One region of the Priestia sp. SB1 genome, then DNA from elsewhere that is predicted to be linked to it. Evidence: riboswitches for the same ligand, from Rfam matches in the RefSeq annotation. Region 1 holds a riboswitch; the other holds the start of a gene.
The links. A riboswitch is a leader RNA that binds a small molecule or an ion and turns the genes downstream of it on or off. The one in region 1 is predicted to bind S-adenosylmethionine.
Positions count from the first base shown of each region.

Region 1 (14,972 bases):
CAAGAATCAACTACTGTAGATAGAACCGGAGGTCGCACGGATGGCCGTACTGGAGACCGTACCGGAAGACGTACAGGAAGACGTACAGGAGGTCGCACAGACGATCGCTCGGGAGGTCGCCGTACGGGTTCACGCTCTTCAACACCAGGTGAAAAAGTTATTAAAACGAAAAATTATCGTTGGAAAGCATGACGAACTGGAACGTAAAAGGTGCTTATAAAGCACCTTTTCTATCATATAGGAAAAAGGAGGAGAATGAGAATGAGTATGAATCATTATATTGATAAAATTGTTGAAGTCGATATATCAGGGAAAACAACGTTTATAGGAAAACTTGTTGATCTAGGGTTAGATGTAATGGTTTTATATAATGGACATGATTATTTGTATATTCCTCTTTTACACATACATCGCTTGCGAGAAGTTTCAGAAGAAGATTATACGCCTTTACGGACAATAGAAGAAAATTTAATAGAAGAAAGCCAGCGGATTTCTTATCGTAATATTTTACAGCAGGCAAAAGGGAAATTTATTGAAATTTATGTAACGGGAGGGAAATCATTGCATGGCTATATCACAAGCGTGCTGAATGATTATCTTGTGTTTTATTCTCCAGTGTATAAAAATGTCTTTGTTTCTCTGCATCATTTGAAATGGCTTACCCCTTACAGTAATGAGTTAACCCCTTATTCTTTAAGTGACAAAGAGCTCCCCGTAAGGCCCGCCTCTGCACCTTTTGTCAGAAACTTTGAAGAGCAGCTTAAAAAATATGAAAATCAACTGGTCGTATTAGATTTAGGGGATCAATCAGAAAAGATTGGTGTACTTAAAGAAGTTTCTAACAATATTGTTGAACTAATTACGGCAAATGGAGAAAGTATGTATTGGAAGTTAGCTCACGTAAAATCTGTGCACTTGCCTTAGAAAAAGAGACCTTGGTGTCGTCTCTTTTTTTATGTGCTTATCAGGACAAGTATATTGAATAAACAAATGAGATGATTTAAATTTTTTAGAAAATTATGTTGACAATAAAGAAAATCTTTATTAAAGTTAGTAACAACAAACGTTAACCACCAACAATTATATAGAACTCTTATCAAGAGTGGCGGAGGGACTGGCCCTGCGATGCCCGGCAACCATCAAATGAATCATTCATTTGAACGGTGCTAATTCCTGTGGAACATCAGTATTGTTCTAACAGATGAGAGAAATCGTGTATAAACGAACACTCTTCCATCTGTGAAGAGTGTTTTTTATTTTGAGTTAAGGAGAGAAATAGATGAAAATTGAAACTTTATTAGTTCGTTCAGGAGTAGGTCGTGATCCTGCAACAGGTTCTATTACAACACCCATTTACCAAGCATCAACATTTGCTCATCCTGCTTTAGGGCAAAGTACAGGATTTGACTATGCACGTACGGCAAATCCTACTCGTGCAGCATTGGAAGAAGCAATTGCTGCTTTAGAAAAAGGAGAAGTAGGAGTAGCATTCGCTTCAGGAATGGCGGGTGTAATGGCAGTTTTAGCACTATTTAAAAACGGAGATCATTTAATTGTATCAGAGGATTTATACGGAGGAACGTACCGAGTACTAAATGAAATCTTTTCAGAGCAAGGAATTACTGTTTCGTACGTCAACACAGCCCATCTCGAGCAAGTAAAAGATGCGCTTCGTCCCAACACGAAAGCTTTATTTATTGAAACACCTACAAATCCAATGATGCACGTGACTGATTTGTCAGAAGCAATTGCGTTAGCTAAACAGCATGATTTGCTTACTATCGTTGACAATACATTCATGTCCCCTTACTATCAGCGTCCTTTAGAGCTTGGAGCAGATATTGTGATACATAGTGCAAGCAAATACATTGGGGGTCATAATGATGTTGTTGCTGGTCTTGTAGTCGCTCGATGTAGTAGCTTAGGAGAAAAAATTCGTTTTTATCAAAATGCAGCTGGGGCAATCTTAGGTCCACAGGATAGCTGGCTGTTATTGCGCGGTATTAAGACGCTAGCGCTTCGGATGGAAAAACATAACGAAAACGCACTGAAAATTGCAAATTGGCTTACTGCTCATGATCTCGTGGAAAAAGTGTATTACCCTGGTCTTGAAACACATCCGGGCTATGAAATCATGAAGAAACAAGCAACTGGATTTGGAGGCATGATTTCTTTTGCTGTCTCACACCCTGACATCGTGTCAGTACTTTTAGAAAATGTTAAAGTTATTACATTTGCAGAAAGCTTAGGAGGCGTGGAAAGTTTAATGACATTCCCAGCTCGTCAAACACACGCTGACATTCCTGAGGAAATTCGAAATCGTGTCGGAGTAACAAACTGTTTACTTCGATTATCAGTTGGAATTGAGCACGCAGATGATTTAATTAAAGATTTGAAGGAGGCATTTGATGCATACCAACAATAATAAACATAGATTTGGTACGAACTTAATTCATGCAAATACAGGAATTGACGGTCATTTTGGAGCGGTTAACGTACCTATTTATCAGGTATCTACATTTAATCAAGAAGATGAGACGAACAACGGCCGCTATGACTATTCTCGTTCAGGAAACCCAACGCGTGAGGCTTTAGAAAACACTATTGCTCAGCTAGAAAATGGATACGCTGGTTTTGCTTTTTCATCAGGTATGGCTGCTATTTCATCGGTGTTATCTATTTTTGAATCAGGAGATGAAATTTTAGTTTCACACGATACGTACGGCGGGACATATCGTGTATTAACACGATTATTTTCAAAGTTTGGTATCAAAACAACTTTTGTTGATACAACGAAGGTTGAGAAAGTAGAAGAAGCTATTACAAAAGATACGAAGGCTATTTATATCGAAAGCCCTTCAAATCCATTTTTACAGGTAACGGATATTAAAGCAGTAGCAAGTTTGGCGAAGGAGCACAATCTCCTTACAATTGTGGATAACACGTTTTTAACACCTTATCTGCAGCAGCCCATTGACCTTGGTGTAAATATTGTCATTCATAGTGCTACAAAATATATCAGCGGCCACAGTGACGTCATTGGCGGTTTAGTTGTAGTAAGCGATGAAAAGCTAGCGGAAGAAGTAAAGTTTGTACAAAATGCTTTTGGTGCTATCTTGGGGCCACAGGATTGTTTTTTACTGCTTCGAGGAATTAAGACATTAAAAGTTCGTTTAGATCAGCAGTTAAAAACAGCGCTGCAGTTTGCAAAGTGGCTTGAAGAACAATCTCTAGTGAGCCGTGTATACTACCCAGGCTTAAAAAGTCATCCGGACCACAAACTCATTTCAGAACAAGCAAATGGATACGGAGCTATGATTTCTTTCCAAGTGCAGGATGAAGAAGTAGCACGACATATTTTACAAGGAGTCAAATTAGCTTCAATTGGCGTTAGTCTAGGTGCAGTTGAATCCATTCTCACGCATCCTGCAACAATGTCTCATGCAAGTATCCCAAAAGAAGTACGTGAAGAAAAAGGAATTACTGATTCACTTCTTCGCCTTTCAGTAGGGTTAGAGGAATTCGAGGATTTGAAGCAAGACTTTAACGCTGTTTTTCAAAGCTTAGAAGAAAAAGCGTTAATTAAATAAAAAAAGGACTTCCATTAAGGAAGTCCTTTTTTTGTTATATACAGCTATCTAAAAGGTTTGTGTATAGGGACGTAAGCGCAACTTTTTCATCAGAGGAAAGACCGCTGTTTAGAATTCTTTTTATGCCAAGATGATATTTTACATACGGTGTTTGCCGAACGCGTGGATGAGTCATTTCATCTTTTAAATCTTTCAGAATGGCTTCGTGAAGCTGATCTTCACTTGTCAGGGCTTGTTTAGAAGCGAAAGAACGGTTCAACCATAGGGTCTGATAAGCTGCTAGTAAATGTTCAGAAGTCATTGTGCAAAGAGCTCCTTTAGATTAGTTTCTTCATTATAATAATCTATAGTTTACCATAAGTATTAATACGTGTACGTAACTTTTACAGAAGCAGATACAGTCAAGGACTGAGCTTGAATAGGGGGAGAGGCTGCTAATAACTTAGGCGAGGATCCAGATGACTGATAGACGGGGCCTTCTTCGATTAAAATGGGGATTTGGTTAATAGGGAGCTGCAGCGTGTTGGCAATGGTAAAGGCCTTTTCTTTAGCGTTAAGCAAAGCTTTACTTATCGCTTCTTGTTCATATTTATCATCATTTGTAACGTGGAATTGAAGATCTTGCGCTACGTTGGCTCCGCTTGAAAACGTAGCGTTATAAACATCGCCAGCTTGTTTTACATCCTGTACTCTTACTCTAAACAAATGCTGTACTTCGTATCCTGTAAGAGTCGATTTTCCATCGCTGTAATCATATTTAGGGTTTATAGTGAATGAAGCTGTTTCAATTTGCTGGTCATTGATTCCAAGTTTTTGTATTTCTTGCAGGAGAGTATTTGAAACAGCTGAATTTTCTTTTAAGGCTTCTTGAACGTCTCGGTTTTCCGTGCGCGTTCCAATCGTCATGGAAATTTCATTTGGAATGGCTGAAGCACTCCCTTCACCAATTACTTTAATTTCTCTATTTTGTGTATCTGCGCGCAGTTGCTGTGTAGGTTCATAAGGGAAATAAGAATGTTGCATACCAAAAACCTCCTTTATTGATCTTTAGTATATATATGATGAGAAAAGGAGATTAAAAACAAAAAGAGATTGAGACATAACTAAATCAACCGCCAGAAGCAACTATATACATAAAACCTACATTCACCATACCATTAAAAAAATCCGAACGAATTTGATTCTTCATCAAGAATCTCGATTCATCGTTCGGATCTTCCTTCAACTTACGTACTTTTTTTCAGCTTCTTTTTGTTTATTTCGATTCTTTTATTAAAATTTCTTTCATTTCAACAAATTGCTGTTGAACATCGCTTGATGGTTTCTTTGTTAGGAAACTTACAATAATGACAGCTAATAAACTTAAAAAGAACCCTGGAATCATTTCGTAAAGCGTATCCTTCAACGGAGTATTTACCCAAATTAATACCGTGACAGCACCTACAATCATTCCTGCAAGTGCTCCCCATCGAGTCATACGCTTCCAGTATAGACTTAGTAAAATAGCAGGACCAAATGCAGAACCAAATCCAGCCCATGCGTATCCGACAAGTCCTAAAATCGTATCACTAGGTTTTAAAGAAAGCAAAATACCAATAATTGCAACACCTAAAACGGCAGCTCTTCCGACTGTTACAAGCTCTTTGTCAGAGGCTTTGCGTCGGAAAAATGTTTTATAAAAATCTTCTGTAACAGAGCTTGCCGTTACAAGCAGCTGAGAAGAAATCGTACTCATAATTGCCGCTAGTAGAGCTGCATATAAAAATCCAGTAATTAACGGGTTAAAAAGTATATCTGCAAATTTAATAAAAATAGTTTCAGGATCTGCTAGTTTCATACCCGTTTTTTCTACATATGCAATTCCAACAAGTCCTGTCAGCATAGCACCAATAATAGAAATAATCATCCAGCTCATTCCAATACGACGTGCGGGTTTTAACTCTTTAACAGAAGAGATAGCCATAAAGCGAACGATAATATGAGGCTGTCCGAAATAGCCAAGTCCCCAGGCCAAGAAAGATATAATACCTAAAACGGTTGTACCTTTAAAAATGTCCAGGTATGCTGGATTAATGTTCTGTACAATATCCATTGTTGTGTTAACGCCTCCAACATTGGTGAAAGCTACAATGGGTACTAAAACTAAGGCAAGAAACATAATAACACCTTGAACAAAGTCTGTTAAACTAACAGCTAAAAATCCACCGAAAAGAGTGTAGGCAATAACAACAGATGCTGTTACAAATAAGCCAATTTGATAATTCACACCAAATGCCGATTCGAACAATCGTCCGCCTGATACCATACCAGCTGAAGTGTAAAGAGTGAAGAAAATAAAGATAACAATCGCTGATACTGTTCGAAGAATCTTGGCGTGGTCGCCAAAACGATTTTCAAAAAAGTCTGGAATTGTAATAGAGTCGTTCGCTACTTCCGTATAAGTGCGAAGACGCGGAGCGAGGATTAAATAATTTAAATAAGCACCAATAGATAAACCTACTGCAAGCCATAAACTTGAAAGGCCTGTCACATACATGGATCCTGGAAGCCCCATTAACATCCATCCACTCATATCTGAAGCGCCAGCTGAAAGCGCAGTAACGGCCGGACCTAGTCCGCGTCCGCCTAGCATGTAACCCGATACGTCTTGAGTTGTTTTTTTGTAGGCATACCATCCTATTCCAAGCATTCCTACAAAATAAATGCCCAGTGAAATATAAACACCAATATCCACCAAATCTCCCCTTTATGCATTTTTTATGCATGAAACGAGCACTGCTCGCCATGCAAACATCTTATGGTTTCTAAAACTAACAAACTTTTCCCTTACTATCAACCCACAAAACCGTAAATTACCTAAGTCTAAAATCCCCTAAACCTTTATATTACAGAAATGAAAACGTTTTCAAAATAAAGTAAAATAAAAATATTCAGAAATTTATAAGAGCAATTTTTATGCAATATTTTATGCAAAAAATAAAATAAAAAGAGCATTTCGTAAAATGCTCTTTTGTCATTCATGTATATTAGCGTGAATTAGGGAATACGCGTCGAACAACTTCTGAAAACTCGTCAAATAGTCCAGAGACTGGTTTACCCGTTTGAAGCTTGTCTACATATCCATTCATACGGTTTACAAAGTCGGGGTTTGTTGATACAAACACTCGATGAACACTGCCGTCGGCTTTTCGTACTTCATGTGCGATCTTATGCTCCATATCTTTTGTGAGATTGCCTTCTTTGTTATCGTCTAATACAGCTGCTACATAAGCTGTATGGTCGGTTACGATTACGTTAGCATCTTTTACATTTTTTAACGCTACGATACGATCAGCTGCCACATCGGCTACTCTCATTCCGCCGGACTGATTGTACTGTTCTTTCTCATTACGCTGTACGTCTTGCGTATTATTTACGTCATTCATTTTCGTTTTATTGTTTCCATTTTCATATGTGACGTTGCGGACTGTATTATCGTCAATGACGCCATCTTTACCTTGATCTGCTGTGCTGCAGCCGAATAAAGAAAGGGTCGTCATGCAGCCTACAACAAACAAAAACGATTTCTTCATGATAGTATCACTCCTTATAAGTTTTAACCTTTCTTATAATTTGTTAAAAACGTGTGAAGCATACATGAAAAATATAAAAAAGCCTATACTATCGAAAAAGGAGGAATATGTATGAGTGAAATCCGACAAAGCATATTTGTGCTTCATACAAAAGAAGAAAACCATGAAGAAACAACAACGTTTGCGTTAACTTCAGAAGAAGCTAAGCTGTTATTTGAAACCCTGCAAAATAAACGAAAAGAAATTATCGACGCCCATATTGATAACATGTTGACGTAAGGAAGGTAAATATCTTGTAAAACAGATGAGCCATATGTTAAAGGGGGCCAAATATTTGCATTCTACATATAGGTATAGTATAATGTAAACGCAACCAAATATAATTAATACTATGTTTTGACCATATACTCGAATTAGATTTAGTGAAAATTCACTTGTTATAAAGGAGATCTACTTCGCGTAGGTCTCTTTTATAATATGTGAATTTTTTATTTACGGTATAAATGTAAATATAGAGTAACATATTAAAAATTTTTACATTTTTTGGAGGTTTTTTTACATGGCTACTACAGGTACAGTAAAATGGTTTAACAGTGAAAAAGGCTTCGGTTTTATCGAAGTACCAGGCGAAAATGATGTATTTGTTCATTTTTCAGCTATCCAATCTGAAGGCTTCAAAACATTAGAAGAAGGCCAAAAAGTTGAATTTGAAATCGTTGAAGGCCAACGTGGACCTCAAGCGGAGAATGTTGTAAAATTATAATTCAACGCTACATATGAAAGCTGCCAATCGGCAGCTTTTTTTGTGCAAATTTGTTTTATTTGTATGATTAAGAAAATAGATTAAAGTAGGGGAGAAGGGAAGGCGTGAGTTCATTTCATTGCTGTGCCACATGTCAACATTTTCAAAGCATTAAATTGGATAAGGGAATGAAGTATCAATGCAAGAGACTAGGCTATGAAACTCGTCCTGCTTATCAGTTTACATGCTGGGAACCAAAAGAAGTAGTTAAAAAGCTAATGGAAAAACGAAATCAAAAAGATATTGATACATAACGAAATCGATCCCATCTAAAGACGAACAAAGAACAAATGGAATGGATTCTCTAGTATGAATTGCTTGTTACATCGCTGTTGGTTTCCGTGCAAGACTGCGCTTTCCGCGGGCGGGCGCTGAGCCTTGCCCTCCAATCAACAGCTATAAGCACCTACATACATGAAACCTACGTTCATCATCACTACGAAAAAATCCGAACGAGTTGGATTCTCCATCAGGAATCTCAATTCATCGTTCGGATTTTTACTAAACTACTTTTGTTCCAGCCGCTTTTAATTATTCCTCTTTATCTGTCCCTTCCTCTGAAGGTAAATGCTTCCCGCAAAACTCTTTGACAGCTGCTTCTTCCTCTTCTTCTAGGTCGAAGTCTAATACTTTATTTGTTGAAACTTCGTAGAAATGAGTCTGGGCAATAGAAGTGTTATCTTCGCCTTTAATATATACTACGCGTAGTGCTAGGTCGCTGCCGGTATATAATTCATCCTCTTCTTCTACCTCAATGTATAAATGAAATTCATAGCGTTCACCTAGAAGGAGACCAAATGGATCCTGCAATTGTTCAGCTGTATATTCTTTAATTGTAAACATATGTACGTCCTTTCCATATATCAGTAAAATACTTGCATCATCTATTATAGTTTTTCTTTGCAAAGAAAGAAAGTGCATGCGTAATTCATGCACGGATTTATTCCTTGGTCATTCTATTTAGCGAATCTACTTGATGCGATGGCGCAAGGACTTCGATGGTTTACTTAAAGATGGAAGAAACGCGCGTATGTTTTTGCTTATACATGGCAGCATCTGCTTTTTGAATTAATGTATCTAGGTTGGTATCGTCTGAAGGCGCACATATAATAAACCCGTAACTCGCAGACAGTGCATATGGCTTCTTACATTCTTTCTTTTTATCTTCTAGCTGATTATTAATATTTTGCCACAGCTCGTGTACGTATTCCTCCGTTTGTTCAGGAGTAATTAATAAAAACTCATCACCTCCGTAGCGAAAGAGCGTATCATTCTTGCTAATATAACCACTAATTGATTCTGCTATTGTTTTAATAAGCCAGTCGCCTTCTCTATGACCGTATTGATCATTTACTAGTTTTAAGGAATTAATATCGATAAAACATAATACAAAAGATGTATCATTGGTTTTAGCTCTCAGCAGTTCCAGCTGCAGTTTTTCCATTCCGCTTCTTCGATTTAAAATTCCGGTTAGCATATCAGTTGAAGCGTGCAAGCTCAATTCATGCTCAACCGCTTTTAAATCGGTTATATCGGTAATACCTGCGAGTATGCAGCTTTCGCTTTGATACTCTAGTAATTCATAATTGATCATAACCCACTTAGAATCTCCATGTTCACGTGCTTCTAGGATGTAGTTTTTTACATGCTTTTCTTGTTGAAGACGTTTTAAAATCTCCTCTCGATCTTCATCAGTAGGGTAAATTATAAATCCGTCTAGTTGATCAAGATCTTGAGAAGCAAGATTGTAAAAATGAATAGCTTTATTGTTAATGAGCAGCACTTTGTGGTCGGATAATCTCGTTAATAGTAAAGGATAGGGATTAATTTTGAACAGCGTAAAAAAATTATGTTCGCTTTCTTTTAGCTTTAAATGATTCATATATTCTTTGTGACGGTATGTATAGAGAATATATGAGATAAGCAAAGCGATAGCAACTGCTGCAGTTGTATTGATCTGCTTTGAAATAAGAGAAAAAGAATCCGGTACATATCGTGATAAGCCATATAGTAAAAAAAGATGGTTAGGAATAAAAATAATGCACAGATGTTTTAATTTCATAGGACATAAAACAGCTGTGGAAATCAAAAGCATCATATAGACGTCTACGCGACCTGTGAAAAGCTGGCTGTTAATAGTAGAAAGTGCTGCAGCAAATACGTAATAAAATATATAGCCATATACCATGGTGCTTAAGTAGTTAGCAAATCGCTCTTTTCTTTTACTAAAATAATAGAAGAATAAATAAAGAGAAGAGAGAGCGAAACTAGTGAAATGAATACCAATTAGTGTATGTCTAAACTGAGATGTCCCCGCATGTTGAAGTAAAGAAAACCCTATATAAATATAAAGAGGGTAGGAAATGACAAGAGCAAGTGAAACTAGCTTGACTCTTTGTTGAAGCATTTCTGCATTCGTTTTATCGAACATTTTATCTTCATTAACTTCTCTTCCTGAAGGGGAACGAAATTTCTTCAGAAAGGAGAAAGGTAAAAGCGAAAGAAGAAATGACATGACCATCATCTCCATATCTTTTTTTAGGTATTTTAGCATGTTTGTATAAGAAAAGACATGAATTTTTTAGATGAAAATGTCTGCTTTTCCATCAAGAAAAAGCACTAAGAGTTATAGGAGTAAAGGTGAGACCAAAGGGCCCCACCTTTTTTTATTGAAGTTTATTTGATTCAGCATGCCGTACAAACATGGTTTCATCTTCTACTAAGCCGCAAGCTCCACACTGAATGCGTTTTTGGGGTCCGTTATAAGCAGCGTGAAAGGCATCGAGCGTATCGTTTGTGTATTCTTCTACGACGTCTCCGCTTCTTGGGTCCATTTTTACAGGTTTTGCATTTTGTTCAATGATATTAAAGCGCGTTCGATTTGTTTTGCAGCTAGGGCAAAGATAAGGGCTTCCCATTTTTAACATCTCCTTGAAAAATTTACTGTATTAATACCATGTCCGAATCCACCAAAAACATACAAAAACTTATGGTTTTCTATCGAACGTTCATTCGTTAAAATAGAAGCAGGTGATGAAAATGAGAATACGAAAAAACTTACAAGAAGTAATAGATATCTTGCAAACGAATCCATCGTATCAGCAAAATATTGTTCATTGGCATACAATCGAAGAGAAAGAAGCTAAAACTGCGCCATTTCCAGCTTCTTTGCATACGAAACTGCGGGAAGCACTTGAAAAACGAGGAATTGGTTCGCTTTATACGCATCAAAAAACAGCGTTTGATTTGGCGACAGCTAAGAAGAATGTTGTGGCCGTTACGCCAACAGCCTCGGGGAAAACACTGTGCTACAACTTGCCGGTACTGCAAAGTATTATGGAAAACGATCAAGCTCGAGCTCTTTATTTGTTCCCAACAAAAGCGCTTGCCCAAGATCAAAGAAGTGAATTAAATGAAATCATTGAAGAAATGGAAGTGCCAATCAATAGCTACACGTATGATGGAGATACTCCGGCAAATATCCGCCAAAAGGTGAGAAAAGCAGGGCATATCGTTATTACGAATCCGGATATGCTTCATTCAGCTATTTTACCTCATCATACGAAATGGGTATCACTGTTTGAGAATCTGAAATACATTGTGATTGATGAACTTCATACGTACCGCGGTGTTTTTGGAAGCCACGTAGCCAACGTTATCCGCCGGTTAAAGCGAATTTGCCGCTACTATGGAAGCAATCCTATCTTTATTTGTACATCAGCGACCATCGCTAATCCAAAAGAACTCGCTGAACATTTAACGGGAGCTCATGTTATGTTAGTAGATAACAACGGAGCGCCTAGCGGCCGCAAACATTTTATTTTTTATAATCCGCCTATTGTGAATAAACCTTTAAACATTAGAAGAAGTGCTACGCTTGAAGTGCGAAATATTGCAGGAGAGTTTTTGGAAAATAAAATTCAAACGATTGTATTTGCACGAAGCCGAGTACGAGTGGAAATTATTTTAACGTATCTGCAGGAGCTCGTAAAAAATCAGCTTCAACATAAGTCTATTCAAGGGTATCGAGGAGGATATTTGCCGAAGCAGCGACGCGAAATAGAAAGAGGACTTCGAGAGGGAAGTATTTACGGGGTAGTCAGTACGAATGCTTTAGAGCTAGGAGTGGATATCGGGCAGCTGCAGGTGTGTGTAATGACAGGTTATCCAGGCACGGTTGCAAGCGCTTGGCAGCAAGCAGGACGAGCAGGAAGACGTCATGGAGAAGCCGTCATTGTGATGGTCGCAAGTTCAAGTCCGCTTGATCAGTATATGATTCAGCATCCGGATTACTTTTTTAGCAGAAATCCAGAAACAGCTCGAATTAATCCTGATAATCTTGTTATTTTAGTCGATCATTTAAAATGTGCGTCCTATGAGCTGCCGTTTAGGCAGGGAGAAACATTTGATGGGGTAGAAATTGAAGACGTGCTGGAGTTTTTGCAAGAAGAACGAGTGATTCATTTTAGCGGAGATAAATGGTACTGGATGAATGATTCCTTCCCAGCTCATAATATCAGTCTGCGCTCTGCATCCCAAGAAAATGTTGTCATCATTGATCAATCGGACGTTGCAAATGTGAAAGTAATTGGAGAAATGGATCGCTTTAGTGCCATGACGCTTCTTCATGATGAGGCGATTTACTTGCATCAAGGCATTCAGTATCAAGTAGAATACTTGGACTGGGATGAGAAAAAAGCGTATGTTCGTGAAGTCGATGTAGACTATTTCACCGATGCAAACTTAGCGGTTAACTTAAAGGTTCTAGAAGCTGATAAAGAACGACTGGAAGGGACATATTCAATCAGTTATGGCGATGTAATGGTCAGCGCCATGGCGACGATATTTAAAAAAATAAAGTTTGAGACGCATGAAAACATAGGGTCAGGGCCCATTTCACTTCCGGAAGAAGAGCTTCATACAAATGCCGTGTGGCTAAGCTTTGAAAAAGAACAGTTTCACGAATCTGAAGAACGATTGGAACAAGCTCTTATTTCCGTGGCAAATGCCATTCAGTCAATTGCACCGCTTATGGTGATGTGCGATCCGTCTGATTTACATGTAGTGCCTCAGATAAAAGCGGTGCACAATGAACAGCCCACTATCTTCTTATATGACCGATACCCGGGAGGCATTGGCCTAAGCGATAAAGTATACGAACAAATGAATGGTGTGCTAAGTCAAACTAATCAATTAATTGTAAATTGTTCTTGCGAAAGCGGCTGTCCGTCCTGTATTGGTATGGAAGCACAGGGAGAACACGCGAAAAGCGATGCGCTCGTACTGCTACAACAACTGCAAAGTAGGTGAACTCGTGTCTTTTAAAAATAAATTAAACCGTATGAAAAAGCATCTTCATGTTACAGAAGCGAAGCCTCCGGTTGAAAGTAACCCCCAGCGATCTAAGGGCGCGTCTATTCCCTATGAGCAGGAATGGAAGGGAAATCATGCTGCGCCTTACTTTGCCGAAGACAGCTACTGTATGATCAGAGAAGTGGTTTACCCGCTCGACTACAAGCATGGACATTATGAATTTAATGAGCTGAAAAAAGTAGTGGAAGTATGGAATCAGTCTACAGTTGCTCATCCGCTTTCATCAAAAGGCCACACATATTCAGATTTGTTTTTCTTTGATACGGAAACGACGGGGCTTAGTACAGGTACGGGAACGACTATCTTTTTGCTAGGATACGCAAGGGTGTTAAAAGATTCCGTCGTTTTTCGTCAGCATATATTAACGGAGCCAAGTGGAGAAGTAGCATTTTACGAAAGTTTTTTAAAAGAAGTAGACTATACGACGCTTGTGACTTATAATGGGAAATCTTTCGATTGGCCTCACGTGAAGACTCGCCATACGCTATTGAGAGATCATTTGCCCAAGCTGCCTAAGTTCGGTCACTTTGATTTACTTCATGCGTCAAGAAGGCTGTGGAAACACAAAATGAATTCGGTTAAGCTTGCGAATGTCGAAAAAGAAATACTTGGAATTGAACGAGTTGATGATATCCCAGGTTTTTTAGCTCCCATGATTTATTTTGATTTTATTGAAACGAAAAATCCAAGAGGCTTATTCGACATTATGAAACATAATGAACATGATATTTTATCGCTTATTACCTTATACATTCATTTATCAAAGCATCTCCTTACTAGTGAGGAGTTTACAGAAAAAGAAACATATGAAGTGGCAAGGTGGTATGAGCAGTTGGGGGAGAACAAGCACGCTTTCTCTCTTTATCAAGGCGTAGCGGAAAAAGAAAAAGAAGAGCATGAAAAAGCTCAGCTAGCGATGGCTTATCATTATAAAAAAGAGAAGAGTTGGAAAGAGGCAGTGGACATGTTTGAACCCTTGGTTCAAACATGTGAAGGTGACGTCGCTATAGAAGCATTGGTTGAGTTAGCTAAAATTTATGAGCATCGTCTCAAAGATGTTCATCAAGCACTTCTATATACTGAGCTAGCCTCGGAGAAGTGGAATCAACTCAGAGGAATGACGAAAAAAACGTCGAAGGAAGCGCTTGAAAAAAGACTTCTTAGATTAAAAAATAAATCAGCTAAAGCATAGACTTCAGCTGATTTATTTTAAAAAATTCAGAATTATTATTCTTTTATTTTTGTGGAGGTTTTATATTGTTCTATTTTTCAGTCATTGATAAAATTAGTCAATGTAAGACGTATTCTTACAGCTTAAAAACAGAACTTTGGTGAGATGGAGAGAGGCCTCATGAAAAATGTGATTTTAGTATCATTTTTCGCATTAATTTGTTTAACAGTAATTGTCTTAAGCAGTTTGAAAAATTCGTATAACTCCTTTATGTAGGCCAAAAATAGGTGTTTGTCTTAGTACATGTACACTGCCCTTCACATATTGTAATAGTGTAATAACTAAACAGTGAAAGGGGAAAAAGGATATGTATCCAAGACCAACAAAATGTATGCCACCAATTGTGCATCCAACAAAATGCTGCACACAGTTTACTTCTCAGGAGGTAGTTGTACCTCACATTC
Region 1 is NZ_JBBJSS010000003.1:79,502-94,473, reverse strand. Features, by position in the region: gene WKH56_RS11090 (hypothetical protein) at 1-192, shown strand, start outside; gene WKH56_RS11085 (hypothetical protein) at 262-924, shown strand; SAM riboswitch class I at 1,091-1,208, shown strand; gene WKH56_RS11080 (trans-sulfuration enzyme family protein) at 1,280-2,425, shown strand; gene WKH56_RS11075 (trans-sulfuration enzyme family protein) at 2,409-3,590, shown strand; gene WKH56_RS11070 (hypothetical protein) at 3,625-3,891, opposite strand; gene WKH56_RS11065 (SIMPL domain-containing protein) at 3,954-4,613, opposite strand; gene putP (sodium/proline symporter PutP) at 4,846-6,324, opposite strand; gene WKH56_RS11055 (YhcN/YlaJ family sporulation lipoprotein) at 6,617-7,162, opposite strand; gene WKH56_RS11050 (hypothetical protein) at 7,274-7,441, shown strand; gene WKH56_RS11045 (cold-shock protein) at 7,722-7,925, shown strand; gene WKH56_RS11040 (hypothetical protein) at 8,030-8,218, shown strand; gene WKH56_RS11035 (DUF6509 family protein) at 8,496-8,807, opposite strand; gene WKH56_RS11030 (sensor domain-containing diguanylate cyclase) at 8,968-10,518, opposite strand; gene WKH56_RS11025 (hypothetical protein) at 10,631-10,882, opposite strand; gene WKH56_RS11020 (DEAD/DEAH box helicase) at 11,004-13,274, shown strand; gene WKH56_RS11015 (ribonuclease H-like domain-containing protein) at 13,279-14,529, shown strand; gene WKH56_RS11010 (spore coat protein) at 14,876-14,972, shown strand, end outside.

Region 2 (14,972 bases), on a different contig from region 1:
AAAATCGATTGGCACTATTGCTGATGAGCACAGCTTTAACCGGGAGCGCCGTTGCATTTGCCGGTGGAATTAGCTTTGTAGGGTTACTTGCTCCACATATTGCCCGAAAGCTTGTAGGTTCGTCATTCGGCGCTTTAATACCGCTATCGGCACTAATCGGAGCGATTTTAATCACAGCAGCAGATTTAATTGGCCGAACATTCTTCTTGCCAATCGAAGTGCCAGCAGGTGTATTTACAGCTGCAATTGGCGCACCATACTTCATTTATTTACTATACAAACAAAGAAACGTATAGCATTCTTTGTAGAAGGAGCGATTCGCATGCATTCGTTAGAAACAAAGTCGCTAACATTATCATATGGAGAAGCGATGATTATAGATGAGCTTGACGTTACCATCCCAAAGGGTGAGATTACGGTTTTTATCGGCAGTAATGGATGCGGAAAATCTACGCTGCTGCGTTCACTGGCAAGGTTATTGAAGCCACATGCAGGCTCTATTTTACTAGAAGGTTCTAAAATTTCTTCTCTTCCTACCAAGGAAATTGCAAAGCAGCTAGCAATCCTTCCTCAAGGTCCTGTTGCACCTGAAGGTCTGACTGTGCTGCAGCTTGTTAAACAAGGGCGCTATCCGTATCAAAATTGGTTCCGCCAGTGGTCTCAAGAGGATGAAGAAAAAGTGCAAAATGCACTGGAAGCAACAGGCTTAGCAGACTTGGCAGATCGTCAAGTTGATTCGCTTTCTGGGGGACAGCGTCAGCGCGCATGGATTGCCATGACACTAGCGCAAGATACAGATATTATTTTACTTGATGAACCGACAACATATTTAGATATGACGCATCAAATTGAGATCTTGGACTTGTTGTTTGAACTGAATGAAAAAGAAAATCGTACCATCGTAATGGTGCTGCATGATTTAAACTTAGCTTGCCGCTATGCTCATCATATTGTGGCGCTTCAAGATAAAAAAATCTATGCACAGGGAAGACCAGAAGAAGTCATTAACTGCGATTTAGTACAGCGAGTCTTTAATATGAACTGTGAAGTGACTGTTGATCCGTTATTTGGAACGCCTCTTTGTATTCCTCATGGGCGCGGACGATGTATTGTGAATAAGCTGCGAGTTGAAACGCAGCATGCTCAGTAGGAATGAGCAAAGCGAGTTAGCAGAAAAATTCCGCTGTACGTTTAAAGATAACTCGCTGTACAGGTTTTCTCCTGCCAGCTGCATGGATGAAAGTAAGGTGAAGGTGCAGCTATTATGGATTCAAGAGACGATGGAGGCCGCTAGTTTGAGAGCAGCTGCTTCAATGTTAGCAAAGCGGTATAGTTTTGTTGTGGTTGCGGCTTTGTATTCATTTATTGTGTTTCAAAAAAAGATAAATGCATCGACTAAAAATGTATCTTTGCATACCGAACAAGTTGAAACGATGTGGCTTCCAAAAGTGTTTATCTCAGAAATTGAGACGACAGAAGTAACAGAGGATAATCGCGAAATTCTTCTTGATGAACTTCTTGATGAATTGTTTGCTCATCAAATTGAGCCGATGTGGTCAGTACTGCGTAAAGTGACAAAAATCTCAAAGCTGACGCTGTGGGAAAACGTAGCTGTTTATATTCACTGGCTTTATGATTTGCTTTTAGCAAACGAAGAAATAGACAATGTGAAAGTGCAAAAGAATTTACGATACGTGTTAGAAGAAGCTGAGGGACGTCACTTTGGTTCATATCATAACAATCCGCTTGCTGGGTACAGTTCACCTCCTCAATATATAGAGAAACAAAAGCAGGAGATAAGAGTACGAAAAACGTGCTGTTTGTCCTACCAAACAGGAGATAAAGAGACTTATTGTCGAACGTGTCCGGTTATTTGTAAACCAAAGAAAGGAGTGACTGCGCATGAGTAAAACCTTTCAAGAGCAATTCGACGGTTTGATTGAAAAGTATACGGAACTAATGGTTGGAGAAAGTGATGAACAGCTGCAGGAAAAAGTGAAAATGTGGGCACTTTACAACCATATCTCAAAATCTATGCCGCCTTTAACAAAGCATTGGAATCAATTATATCCAGACGCAAAAGCGGAAATGATTGAAATTGTGAAGGAAATAAAAGAGCTGAATGAAGCGCATCGAGCGTCACAGCGAAAACCAGAATAAAAACATTCATCACGAAGCTGATGAATGTTTTTTTATCAAAAAAGCTCCAGGTAGCTTTTTGATCTAGTGTGCATATGTTAATGAAGGGTGCCTATCTATATGGTTGATAAAATGGTAAAATTAATGATAATTAGATAAAATTTGTGAGGTGTATGACAAGTGAAGGCGGGGGGTTGCTTTGGAACAAACGATAAGAAACTTTTTTTTATTGTTATCAAAAAGCAAAAAGTTAACAAAGTTAGCTAAGCGCTATGGTTTACGTTTTGGGGCAGCAAGGTTTGTTGCAGGGGAAACCATCGATGAAGCTGTTAGTGTGATAAAAAAGCTAAATGAACAGGGATTAAAAGTAACGATTGATTATCTCGGAGAGTTTGTGGAAAGTGAAGCTGAAGTCAATAATGTTGTGGCTCAATGCATAAAGGCCATCCATCTTATACACAAAGAAAGGTTAGATTCAGAAATTTCTTTGAAATTAACGTCTATGGGACTTGATATTTCTGAAGATCTGGCGCTTCATCATATGCGTCATATTCTAAATGAAGCGGAAAAATATAGCGTGTTCGTGACGATTGATATGGAAGATTATAAGCGATGCAGCAAGACGATTAAGCTGTTTAAACAATTAAAAAGTGAGTATGACCACGTAGGGACGGTACTTCAGGCATACTTATATCGAACAGAAAGTGACGTTCGCGAATTAGATGCTTATGCTCCTAAATTAAGGTTAGTAAAAGGAGCGTACAAAGAAGCGGCAGACGTGGCTTTTCCTGATAAAGAAGACGTAGACGAAAACTTCAAAAACATAATTGGACTTCATTTATTAAACGGTCACTACACAGCAGTTGCTACTCATGATGAACGAATCATTCAGTATACAAAAGAGTTTGTTAAAAAGCATGGAATTTCAATGAATCAGTTTGAATTCCAGATGCTATACGGTATTCGACCAGAAAGGCAGGTTCAGCTCGTAGCAGAACAATATCAAATGAGAGTGTACGTTCCTTATGGAACGGACTGGTATGGGTACTTTATGAGGCGCCTTGCAGAAAGACCTGCAAATGTCGCATTTGTCTTAAAAGGAATCGTAAAAAAATAACCATGAAATGGTCGTGATGACAGAATAAGAAATAGTCAAAAATCGAACATGATTCGATTACTCATGTTCGATTTTGAGGTTAATGTCCTTGTGTATTATGCTTTGTGTACTGCTGGTTTTGAGATGTCTTTTTGCCGCGTCCGTGCGGTTCATTAACCGGTCCAGCATTTCCTTTAACGCTTGCTGCGCTTACGCCTGCTGAAGATGGATCTTTCTTTAATTTACTCACAAAATCACCTCCTGTGTATTAAGATAACCAAACACATAAAAAATAGTTAGAGATAATATTGTGAATATATTGCGAAAATTTAAAAAATGCTTTATAGTAAAAACAGAGATTAACAGTGACTCTCTTTTTTTACACATAAAATGAATGATCATTCATTCAATATATCAAAGGGGATGTGGGGATAATTATGAACATAAAAAAAGCCGCCGTTTTAGGTTCAGGAGTTATGGGCTCTGGAATTGCAGCTCATTTAGCGAATGTAGGAATTCCAACGCTTTTGCTAGATGTGGTTCCAGCTTCATTAACACCAGACGAGGAAAAAAAACAGCTAACGCTTGAAGATAGGCAAGTCAGAAATCGGTTGAGCACAACTGCTTTAGCTAAATTAACGAAGCAAAAACCGGCACCTTTAACGTCGAAGTCGTCACTATCGTTAATTACGCCGGGAAACCTTGAAGATCATTTACAGCAGTTAAGCGACTGCGATTGGATCATTGAAGTAGTAGTGGAACGCCTTGATATTAAACAGCAGTTGTTTGAAAAAATTGACGGCGTACGAAAAAAAGGAAGTATTGTAAGTTCAAATACTTCAGGAATATCGATCCACGAAATGGCTAAAGGACGCTCAGAAGATTTTAAAGCGCATTTCTTAGGAACGCACTTTTTTAATCCACCTCGTTATTTAAAGTTATTAGAAATTATTCCAACTCATGACACAAAATCAGAAATTGTTGAATATATGAAAACGTTTGGTGAAGATGTATTGGGTAAAGGAGTAGTTATTGCAAAAGATACGCCTAACTTTATCGCCAACCGTATCGGTACGTACGGTTTACTTGTGACCGTTCAAGAAATGTTAAAAGGTAATTACAGCGTGGGAGAAGTTGACTCTGTGACGGGTCCCTTAATTGGAAGACCAAAAAGCGCAACGTTTCGAACGTTAGACGTAGTGGGACTAGACACATTTATTCATGTGGCCAACAATGTGTTTGACAAAGTGGAAGGCAAAGAAAAAGAGGTATTCGACGTGCCTTTATTTATGAAACAAATGCAGGAAAATGGCTGGCTGGGAAGCAAGTCGGGGCAAGGCTTCTTTTTAAAGAAAGGCAAGGAAATTTTAGAACTTGATCCTAATACACTTCAATACGTCGAAAGAAAGAAGTTAAAAACAGCTTCTACCGAATTAAGTAAGCAGGCAAAAGGGCTGCAAAACAAAATGAAAGCGCTTATATATTCTGATGATCGTGCTGGACAGCTTCTTTGGAACATTATCAGCCCCGTTCTTGTGTATGCAGCACAGTTGAAAAATGAAATCGCCGACGATATCGTCGCCATTGATCAAGCTATGAAGTGGGGATTTGGCTGGAAAATGGGTCCTTTTGAGACGTGGGATGCAATTGGTTTAGAAAAATCAATTGAGAAGATGGAGCAGTCTGGCTTAGCCATCCCGCAGTGGGTAAAACAAATGCAGGAAAATGGATTTACAAGCTTTTATAAAGAAATGGAAGGTCAAACGCTTTACTACGAAGAGGATGAGTATAAAGCAGTAAAAGAAAATAAAAAGGTGATCCACCTGTCATCTTTACGCTCTCAAAATAATGTCATTTTAGAAAACAGCGGAGCGAGCTTAATTGATTTAGGAGATGATGTGGCATGCCTGCAGTTTACTTCTCCTAACAATGCGATTGGGCTAGATATTATCAGCTTATTGAATCAGTCTCTTGAAGAAGTGAACAAGAATTATAAGGGGCTGGTCATAGGAAACCAAGGAAAAAATTTCTGCGTTGGCGCTAACTTAGCTATGATTTTGATGGAAGCACAAGATGACAATTATTTTGAAGTTGAGCTTGTCATTAAACAATTTCAACAGGCAATGATGAAGGTGAAATATAACGAAAAGCCGGTTGTTGCAGCTCCATTTGCGATGACTCTTGGAGGCGGAGCAGAAATTTGCTTACCGTCAGCTAAAATCCAAGCTTCTGCTGAAACTTACATGGGCCTTGTAGAAGTAGGAGTCGGGTTAATTCCTGGCGGAGGAGGTAACAAGGAGCTTTATATCAAACAGCTAAATGGTTTACCGAACGGTGTAACGCTCGATCTTCAGCAAATTGCCAATAAAACATTTGAAACAATTGCTACTGCAAAAGTATCTACTTCTGCTGCAGAAGCTAGGCAGCTAAACTTTTTAAACCGCCATGATGCTATCAGTGTAAACGGAGATCACTTGCTGAATGATGCAAAGAACTCAGTCCTTGCTTTACACGACACGGGCTATAAACCGCCTGTAAAAACTAAAGTTCCTGTCGTTGGAGAAACAGGATATGCAACGTTGCTGCTAGGAGCTCAATCCATGAAATATTCAGGATATATATCAGAACATGATTACAAAATTGCTAGTAAGTTAGCATTTGTATTAGCTGGAGGACGCGTAGCGTTTGGTTCCGAAGTGGATGAAGAGTATTTGCTTGATTTAGAGAGAGAAGCATTTTTAAGCCTTGTTGGAGAAGCGAAGTCTCAAGAACGTATGCAGCACATGTTAGTTAAAGGAAAGCCACTGCGCAATTAAGGGGGAGAAAAAATGAGAGAAGCAGTTATTGTAGCAGGTGCTAGGACACCGGTCGGAAAAGCAAAAAAAGGTTCATTGGCAAGTGTTAGACCTGATGATTTGGGAGCTATTGCGGTTAAAGAAACTCTTCGCCGAGCAGGCGGATACGAAGGACCGATTGATGATTTAATTATTGGTTGTGCGATGCCTGAGGCAGAACAAGGTTTGAATATGGCTCGAAATATTGGCGCTCTTGCAGGTTTGCCTTATACGGTGCCAGCAATAACGATTAATCGTTATTGTTCATCAGGTTTGCAAAGTATTGCCTACGGTGCAGAACGAATTATGCTAGGGCAAGCCAAAGCAGTGTTAGCTGGAGGAGCAGAATCAATGAGTTTTGTTCCGATGTTTGGAAACGTAGCGCGTCCGAATGTTCAGCTGGTTGAAAATGCGCCGGAGTATTATATGGGCATGGGACATACAGCAGAACAAGTGGCGATGAAATACGGCATTTCACGTGAAGACCAGGATGCATTTGCCGTACGCAGCCATCAAAAAGCAGCAAAAGCACTTCAAGAAGGGAAGTTTAACGACGAAATTGTTCCCGTAGAAGTGACGCTTCGGAAAATCGATGAAAACAATAAGCTACGTGAACAAAAACTGATGTTCTCTCAAGATGAAGGAGTTCGTCCTGGCACAACTGCGGACGTATTAGGGAAACTTCGTCCAGCCTTTTCGATTAAAGGATCCGTCACAGCTGGAAACTCTTCGCAGACAAGTGACGGAGCTGCATCCGTTTTTCTAATGGATAAAGAACAAGCTGAAGCAGAAGGCTTAAAGCCTTTGCTTAAGTTTCGCTCATTTGCAGTTGGAGGAGTTCCACCTGAAGTAATGGGGATTGGCCCGGTAGCTGCCATCCCTAAAGCTCTTAAACTAGCAGGGCTGGAGCTTTCTGATATCGGATTGTTTGAATTAAATGAAGCATTTGCTTCTCAAGCACTTGGCGTTATTCGTGAATTAAATATTAATGAAGATAAAGTAAATGTAAACGGAGGCGCTATTGCCTTAGGTCATCCATTAGGCTGTACTGGAGCTAAGCTGACTCTTAGCTTAATGCACGAAATGCAGCGTCGAAATGAGCAGTTTGGAATTGTCACCATGTGTATTGGTGGAGGAATGGGAGCTGCTGGTGTATTTGAATTGTTAGCATAATCATTTCAAAGGGGGATATGAACATGTCAAATAAAACAAAACAAATGATTAAAGGTGGAAGTTTTTTAATTGAAGAAGGCGATGCAAGCCGCGTCTACACGCCGGAGGATTATACATCTGAACAAAAGATGATTGCCAAGACGACAGATGAATTTGTAGAAAATGAAGTCCTTCCGCAAGTGGAATATTTAGAAAAGCATGAATTTGACCGTTCTGTAAAGCTATTAAAACAAGCTGGTGAATTAGGCTTGCTTGGTGCAGATGTACCGGAAGAATACGGTGGGCTTGGTTTAGATAAGATTACTTCGGCTTTAATTGCTGAAAAAATGTCTCGAGCAGGCGGATTTTCCATCACTCATGGTGCTCATGTAGGAATTGGGTCATTGCCAATCGTCTTATTTGGAACAGAAGAGCAAAAACAAGCATATTTACCTGCTTTAGCGGTAGGGGAAAAAATAGCGGCTTATGCGCTGACTGAACCGGGTTCTGGTTCGGATGCTCTCGGTGCTCGAACAACAGCTCGCCTTAACGCAGAAGGTACACACTATGTGTTAAATGGAGAAAAGCAGTGGATTACGAATGCTGGATTTGCTGATGTATTCGTGGTGTACGCAAAAATTGACGGCGATAAATTTTCTGCTTTTATCGTTGAGCGCGAATTTCCAGGCGTTTCGGTTGGCCCGGAAGAGAAGAAAATGGGAATCAAAAGCTCATCAACCAGAACGTTGATTCTTGAAGATGCGCTTGTTCCAAAAGAAAACGTGCTAGGTGAAATTGGAAAAGGCCATGTGATTGCCTTTAACATTTTAAATATTGGGCGCTATAAGCTTGGAGTTGGAGCAGTTGGAGCAGGGAAACGTGCGTTAGAAATTACGTCTCAATACGTTAACCAGCGTCAGCAGTTTAAAACGCCAATTGCTAAATTCTCATTAACACAAGAAAAGTTAGCCACAATGGCTTCTAAATTGTATGCAACTGAAAGCTCCGTATATCGTACGGTAGGACTTTTTGAAGACCATATGGGCCAGCTTTCAGAAGAACAGCAAAAAGACGGAAAACAAATTGCTGCTTCTATTGCTGAATATGCTATCGAATGTTCATTAAATAAAGTGTTTGCCACGGAAGCTCTTGACTACATTGTAGATGAAGGCGTGCAGCTTCATGGAGGCTACGGTTTTATGAGCGAGTATGAAATTGAGCGTCTGTATCGCGATTCTCGCATTAATCGTATTTTTGAGGGAACAAATGAGATTAACCGTCTTTTAGTACCAGGCACATATTTACGCAAAGCGTTAAAAGGAGAGCTTCCACTGCTTCAAAAAGCACAAACGCTTCAAGAAGAATTGATGATGCTTATGCCGCAGGAAGTAGGAAATGAGCCGTTAGATCAAGAAAAAATGCTTGTGCAAAACGGGAAGAAAATTGCGCTCTTGCTTTTGGGATTAGCTGCACAAAAGTATGGCAAAGAATTAGAAAAAGAACAAGAAATTCTCGTTAATATTTCTGATATGATTAGTAACGTATATGCAATGGAATCTACTGTTTTACGTACTGAAAAAGCCATTTCCAAAACAGGAGTAGATCAAAACAGCTTAAAATTAAAATACACGCAAGTATTCTGCCAAGAAGCATTTAATCGAATCGAAGCAGATGCAAAAGAAACGTTAATTGGCGTTGAACAAGGTGATACGCTTAGAGTCATGCTTTCGTCTCTTCGCAAATTAACTCGCTATACACCAATCAATGTAATTAGCGTAAAGCGCGAGGTTGCAAAAACGCTTCTAGAAGTAGAGAAATTCACAGTTTAAGGAAAAAGGAGCTCGTTTTGCGAGCTCCTTTTTGTTTAAGAAGCCTCTATCTAGGTAAATGATAAAGGATGTGTTAAAATACGAAAAAAGCTTAAAATAAAGGGTGGTTGACGAAATGTCATTATTTTTTTATTCATATCCAAAGTGCGGTACGTGCCGAAAAGCAAAGAAGTGGCTCGATGATAACGGAGTAGCATATGAAGAAATTCATATTGTAGAAAATCCGCCAACAAAAGAGCAGCTGCAAGCTTACTATCAGAACAGCGGCCTAGAATTAAAAAAATTCTTTAATACAAGCGGTAAAAAATATCGCGAGTTAGGTCTTAAAGATAAAGTAAGCAGTGCGAGTGAAGACGAACTTCTGTCTATTCTTGCGTCAGATGGCATGTTAATTAAGCGTCCGCTGCTAACAGATGGACAAAAAGTAACGCTTGGTTTCAAAGAAGAGCAGTTTGAGGACGTGTGGAAGTAAGTTTTCAAATAGAAAATTTTTACCTTTTACGTTACACTGTTAATAGGAAGTTATTTTAGGTTGTAGAAAGTGTTCTCCACGTTGAAGGCGCTTTTTATATAAACAAATTACGATACATATTTTGGAGGGATTAAGATGAGTACACCAAAAGATTTGCGTTATTCTGAAGAGCATGAATGGGTAAAAACAGAAGGAGACGTTGTCCGCGTAGGTATTACACATTTCGCTCAAGCTGAGCTTGGAGACATCGTATTCGTTGAACTGCCAGAAGTAGGAGCAACAGTAGAAGCTGACGAGCCGTTTGGTAGCGTTGAATCAGTAAAAACAGTTTCTGAGCTTTACGCACCAATTAGCGGTGAAGTTGTAGCAGTAAACGACAACTTAGGCGATAGTCCTGAACTTGTTAATGAATCTCCATACGAAGAAGCATGGATGATTACAATCAAACCATCTGATGCTTCTCAAGTAGACAAGCTGATGACAGCAGAGCAATACGAAGAAATGACAAACGAAGGATAATATTCCTCCATAAATTGTCTTTATGAAAAGTTTTTGACTGGACACTCTATTAGTAAACAAGCTAAAGGAGTGTCTTTTTATGTTTGAAAAACAAAAAATGGACGTTACAGATCGCGTTACAGCTAAATTTCATGACGGCGGTATGAAATTATACGTTGATAAGCAGCCAATTGGTGAAGTTAGCTACGGAACAAGCGGCAATGAATACCGCTTTGAAGAAGGATATTCGCAAGAAAATAATAAGTTCTATCAATACGCGGACGTACAAAAACAAGGTGAAACGCAAAAATATACAGACTGCGATGAAGAAGCAGGATGGTGCTAAACAGTGGCAACTGCCGCTGTTTTTCTTGTTTTATAGGGATAATATGGCCTAAACTGCCTTTTAAAAGAGTTCTTTCTTGCAAATTTCTTTTAAAAAACAGGTGAACTGTGATACATTAACGAATATTGTATAGCATAAAGAAATGATGTTACTATACAACTGACGATTATGGGTGATGAAAATGGGGCTAATTGAAATTGAAAAAGTAATTATTGTCGAAGGAAAGTCAGATAAAAAGCGTATTCAAGATATCATTCGAGAACCAATTGAAATTATTTGTACAAACGGTACGATTAGTTTATCAAAGCTGGATGAAATTATTGACTGTACGTTTAACAAAGAGGTATACATACTCGTTGACTCTGATGATTCAGGGAATAAGCTGAGAAAACAATTTAAACGAGAGCTTCCGGAAGCAGAGCATCTATATATTGATAAAATGTACCGAGAAGTTGCTGCCGCCCCTAGACATCACATAGCAACAGTATTGCTGAGTGCCAATATCGATGTTAATGCAGAATTTTTAACATAAAAGGAATGAGCAACATGCAAGAATGGAGCGAAAAACAGCTGGATGATCAGTTAAAAGAAGGAGAAAGAGCCTTTATCTTTTTCCATACGCCTTTTTGCGGGACATGTCAGCTGGCAAAAAAAATGTTAACCGTGGCAGAAGCGATGCTGCCGGATGTAACCATCGGAATGAGCAATTTGAATTATATGCCTTCAAAAGCAGAATTATTTTCTATTGAAAGCGTACCTTGTTTGATTGAAGTGGAAAATGGTGAAATGGTAAAAAAACTCTACGCGTTTCATTCCATCGAGCACGTACTCGAGGAGCTTCGATAATCAAACGTTTGTTTAAAATGAAGAAGTGGAAAGAGAGCGAACCGTTGGGGCTGTTGAAATCTTGGGATATTATCCCAAGAATAAAATCTGTTGACAGCCTATCTGACACATGCTAAAATCACACTCATGAATGTTCATAAATGAATGAATATTTCCTAAAAACAAAATAATTGTTGCGAACTCTTATCAAGAGAGGTGGAGGGACTGAGCCCTGTGAAACCCGGCAACCGTCAGACTAACTGAAATGGTGCCAATTCCTGCAAAGCTATGCGCTTTGAAAGATGAGAGAAAGGATTAAATATCGAGCCTTTCTGTCATGCGCAGAGAGGCTTTTTTAATGGGGAAAATTGTTTTACGGCTTTTTCATCCTATAGGGCAACCTAACATAATTAAGTTTTTATTAAAGAAGGTGAAGAAATATGATTACATTAACAGACGTTACAAAAATTTATCAGGCCAAAAGCGGTCAAGTAACAGCTGTTGATAATGTGAATCTAACCGTTAACCAAGGTGAAATTTACGGAATTATTGGTTATAGCGGAGCGGGGAAAAGTTCTTTGATTCGCTTGCTAAACGGATTAGAAACACCAACGACAGGAACGGTCGAAGTAGCAGGTAATGATATTGGAAAAATTAAAGGCGGAAAACTCAGAAAAGCTAGACAAGAAATTAGTATGGTATTTCAGCACTTTAATATCTTGTGGTCGCGTACGGTACGAGAAAATATTGCCTTTCCGTTAGAAATAGCAGGGATTTCAAAAGAAAAAAGAATGAAACGAGTGGACGAACTTATTAAGCTAGTCGGGCTTGAAGGGCGTGAAGATGCTTATCCATCACAGCTTAGCGGCGGACAAAAGCAGCGTGTTGGGATTGCTCGAGCGCTAGCGAACAATCCAAAAGTATTGCTTTGTGATGAAGCAACATCAGCGCTTGATCCTCAAACGACAGATTCTATTTTAGATCTGTTAGTAGATATTAATGAGAAGCTAGGGTTAACCATTGTATTGATTACTCATGAAATGCACGTCATTCGTAAAATTTGTCATCGAGTAGCCGTTATGGAAAATGGGGCAGTAGTAGAAGAAGGACAAGTGCTAGAAGTATTCAGAAAACCTAAGCAGCCGATTACAAAACGATTCGTTCAACAGATTTCTGAACCAGAGGAAACGTTTGAAACGATTGAACAAGTAAAAGAGCTGTATCCAAGCGGGCAAATTATTCAGCTGACGTTTGTTGGCGGAAAAGCAGAGCAACCGCTCATTACAACGATTTTAAAACAGTTTGATGTAACGATTAATATTTTGCAAGGAAAGATTTCTCATACACAAACAGGTTCATACGGGACGCTGTTCGTTCATTTAGACGGAGAATTAACAGAAGTTGAAAAAGTCATTGCATACATTCATGAGCAGCAGGTAGAAGTGGAGGTAATGACAAATGCTTGAGAAACTATTTCCAAACGTTATTTTAGATGATTTTATTCAAGCGACAAATGAAACACTATATATGACGGCTATTTCAGTTGTAGCCACATTTGTTCTAGGTATTTTATTGGGCCTGCTTTTATTTTTAACGTCCAAAGGACAGCTTTGGCAAAACAAACCTTTATATGCCATTGTGTCGGCGGTTGTAAATATCTTTCGTTCCATTCCATTCATTATTTTAATTGTTTTACTGATTCCATTTACCAAAGCATTGGTAGGAAGTATTTTAGGCGCTAATGCAGCGTTACCGGCTTTAATTGTTGGAGCAGCACCATTTTATGCGCGTCTTGTAGAAATTGGTCTGCGTGAAATTGATAAAGGTGTTATTGAAGCTGCTAAATCAATGGGAGCCACAACAAGCACTATTATCTTTAAAGTGCTGTTACCTGAATCGCTGCCAGCTTTGATTTCCGGTTTGACAGTAACAACCATTGCGTTAGTAGGCTATACGGCAATGGCGGGTGTGATTGGAGCTGGAGGTCTTGGAAACCTTGCATATTTAGAAGGATTCCAGCGCAGTCATAATGACGTAACGCTAGCCGCTACGATCTTAATTTTGATTATTGTATTTATTATCCAACTTATTGGAGATGCGATTACTGCAAAAATTGATAAAAGATAAAGGGAGGATTATTTATTATGAAAAAATGGCTTTCAGCTTTAGCATTAACATCTGCGCTAGTAGTAGGATTAGCGGCGTGTGGATCTAACAATGGATCAAAAGATGAAAAGAAAATTGTCGTGGGTGCATCTAATACGCCTCATGCTGAAATTTTAGAACAAGCAAAACCTATTTTGGAAAAACAAGGAATTGATTTAGAGATTAAAAAATTCCAAGATTACATCTTACCGAACACAGCTCTTGCAAACAATGAAATTGATGCAAACTACTTCCAGCACGTTCCTTATATGAATTCAGTGCTAAAAGATCATAAAGGTGAAAAAGGGTATGATTTCGTAAGTGCCGGTGCCATTCACATTGAACCAATTGGTATCTACTCTAAAAAATACAAAAGCTTAAAAGATCTTCCGAAAAACGGCACAGTTATTATGCGTGATGCAGTAGCAGAGCAAGGACGTATTTTATCGATTTTTGAAAAAGCTGGCGTGATCAAATTAAAACCAGGCGTAAAGAAAACAGACGCACAAATTAAAGATATTGTAGAAAACCCTAAGAATTTAAAATTTAAAGCCGATGTTGAAGGCGGATTGTTACCTCAAATGTACAAAAACAATGAAGGTGACGCTGTTGTTATCAATGCTAACTATGCTATCGATGCTGGTTTAGATCCAGTAAAAGATCCAATCGCAGTGGAAAGCAAAGAAAATAACCCATATGCAAACATCATTACGGTTCACAAAGGTGACGAAAATAAAGATACAGTGAAAGCTTTAGTAAAAGTTCTTCACTCTAAAGAAATTCAAGACTACATTAAAGAAAAATACAAAGGCGGAGTATTGCCGGTAAATAAATAATAGAAGAAAAGCACTTGCCCACTCTGGGCAAGTGCTTTTTTGTATGCATCAAAACGAATAACTCTTATTTTTCTCACGCATACTAACCGTGAAAACTTTACTGATGATGGGAGCTGACGTTATGCAGCAAGAAGCACGTCATTCAACTGAGCAAGCACTTCATGATTATAAAATGGGTGTTGGGAAATTTAGCGAAAAATTGCCGGAAGTAACAAAAACGTTTAATGCGTTTACTGAAGCATGTTTTGGAGAAGGTTCTCTTTCTAAAAAAGAAAAGCAGTTAATCGCGCTAGGAATCAGCGTAGTAGCTCAAGACGAGTACTGTATGATTTATCATACAAAAGGCTGCATTGATCAAGGTGCAACTGAGCAAGAGATTTTAGAAGCATGCGGAGTATCAGCGGCATTTGGCGGAGGCGCAGCGATGAGTCAGTCCGTTACGCTTGTCCAAGAGTGTGTTTCAGAACTGACTAGCCACACGCACTAAGTAAATAAAGCGGGTAAAAAGCTTGTCTTAGAAGGCTCTATCGAGTCTTTTAAGGCAACTTTTTTATGAGTGGATTTAGTCTTAAAAAACGTACATAATGGTTTAAAACCTTTTGGGTCAAAAGGTTGCTATAAGTTTTCATTTGTTATAAGATTGTAATGAGAATAAAATGAGAATAATTAAAAAGATATAGGTATATCGTTTTTTACTATATACGTCTATAACTGGAGGTTTTAATATGGCAGGGTCAACTTTAACAATTAAAGATCTTCATGTTGCAATTGAAGGTAAAGAAATTTTAAAAGGTGTTAAT
Region 2 is NZ_JBBJSS010000007.1:64,243-79,214, reverse strand. Features, by position in the region: gene WKH56_RS24695 (FecCD family ABC transporter permease) at 1-296, shown strand, start outside; gene WKH56_RS24690 (ABC transporter ATP-binding protein) at 323-1,150, shown strand; gene WKH56_RS24685 (IucA/IucC family C-terminal-domain containing protein) at 1,233-1,910, shown strand; gene WKH56_RS24680 (YusU family protein) at 1,903-2,160, shown strand; gene WKH56_RS24675 (proline dehydrogenase family protein) at 2,339-3,256, shown strand; gene WKH56_RS24670 (YuzL family protein) at 3,336-3,485, opposite strand; gene WKH56_RS24665 (3-hydroxyacyl-CoA dehydrogenase/enoyl-CoA hydratase family protein) at 3,670-6,051, shown strand; gene WKH56_RS24660 (acetyl-CoA C-acetyltransferase) at 6,064-7,242, shown strand; gene WKH56_RS24655 (acyl-CoA dehydrogenase family protein) at 7,266-9,050, shown strand; gene WKH56_RS24650 (arsenate reductase family protein) at 9,166-9,522, shown strand; gene gcvH (glycine cleavage system protein GcvH) at 9,658-10,041, shown strand; gene WKH56_RS24640 (YusG family protein) at 10,121-10,366, shown strand; gene WKH56_RS24635 (toprim domain-containing protein) at 10,548-10,898, shown strand; gene WKH56_RS24630 (thioredoxin family protein) at 10,913-11,212, shown strand; SAM riboswitch class I at 11,393-11,500, shown strand; gene WKH56_RS24625 (methionine ABC transporter ATP-binding protein) at 11,632-12,657, shown strand; gene WKH56_RS24620 (methionine ABC transporter permease) at 12,650-13,318, shown strand; gene WKH56_RS24615 (MetQ/NlpA family ABC transporter substrate-binding protein) at 13,336-14,172, shown strand; gene WKH56_RS24610 (carboxymuconolactone decarboxylase family protein) at 14,294-14,659, shown strand; gene sufC (Fe-S cluster assembly ATPase SufC) at 14,898-14,972, shown strand, end outside.
Region 2: it holds a riboswitch for S-adenosylmethionine, as region 1 does, so the genes downstream of both, WKH56_RS24625 (methionine ABC transporter ATP-binding protein) here and WKH56_RS11080 (trans-sulfuration enzyme family protein) in region 1, are expected to answer to the same signal.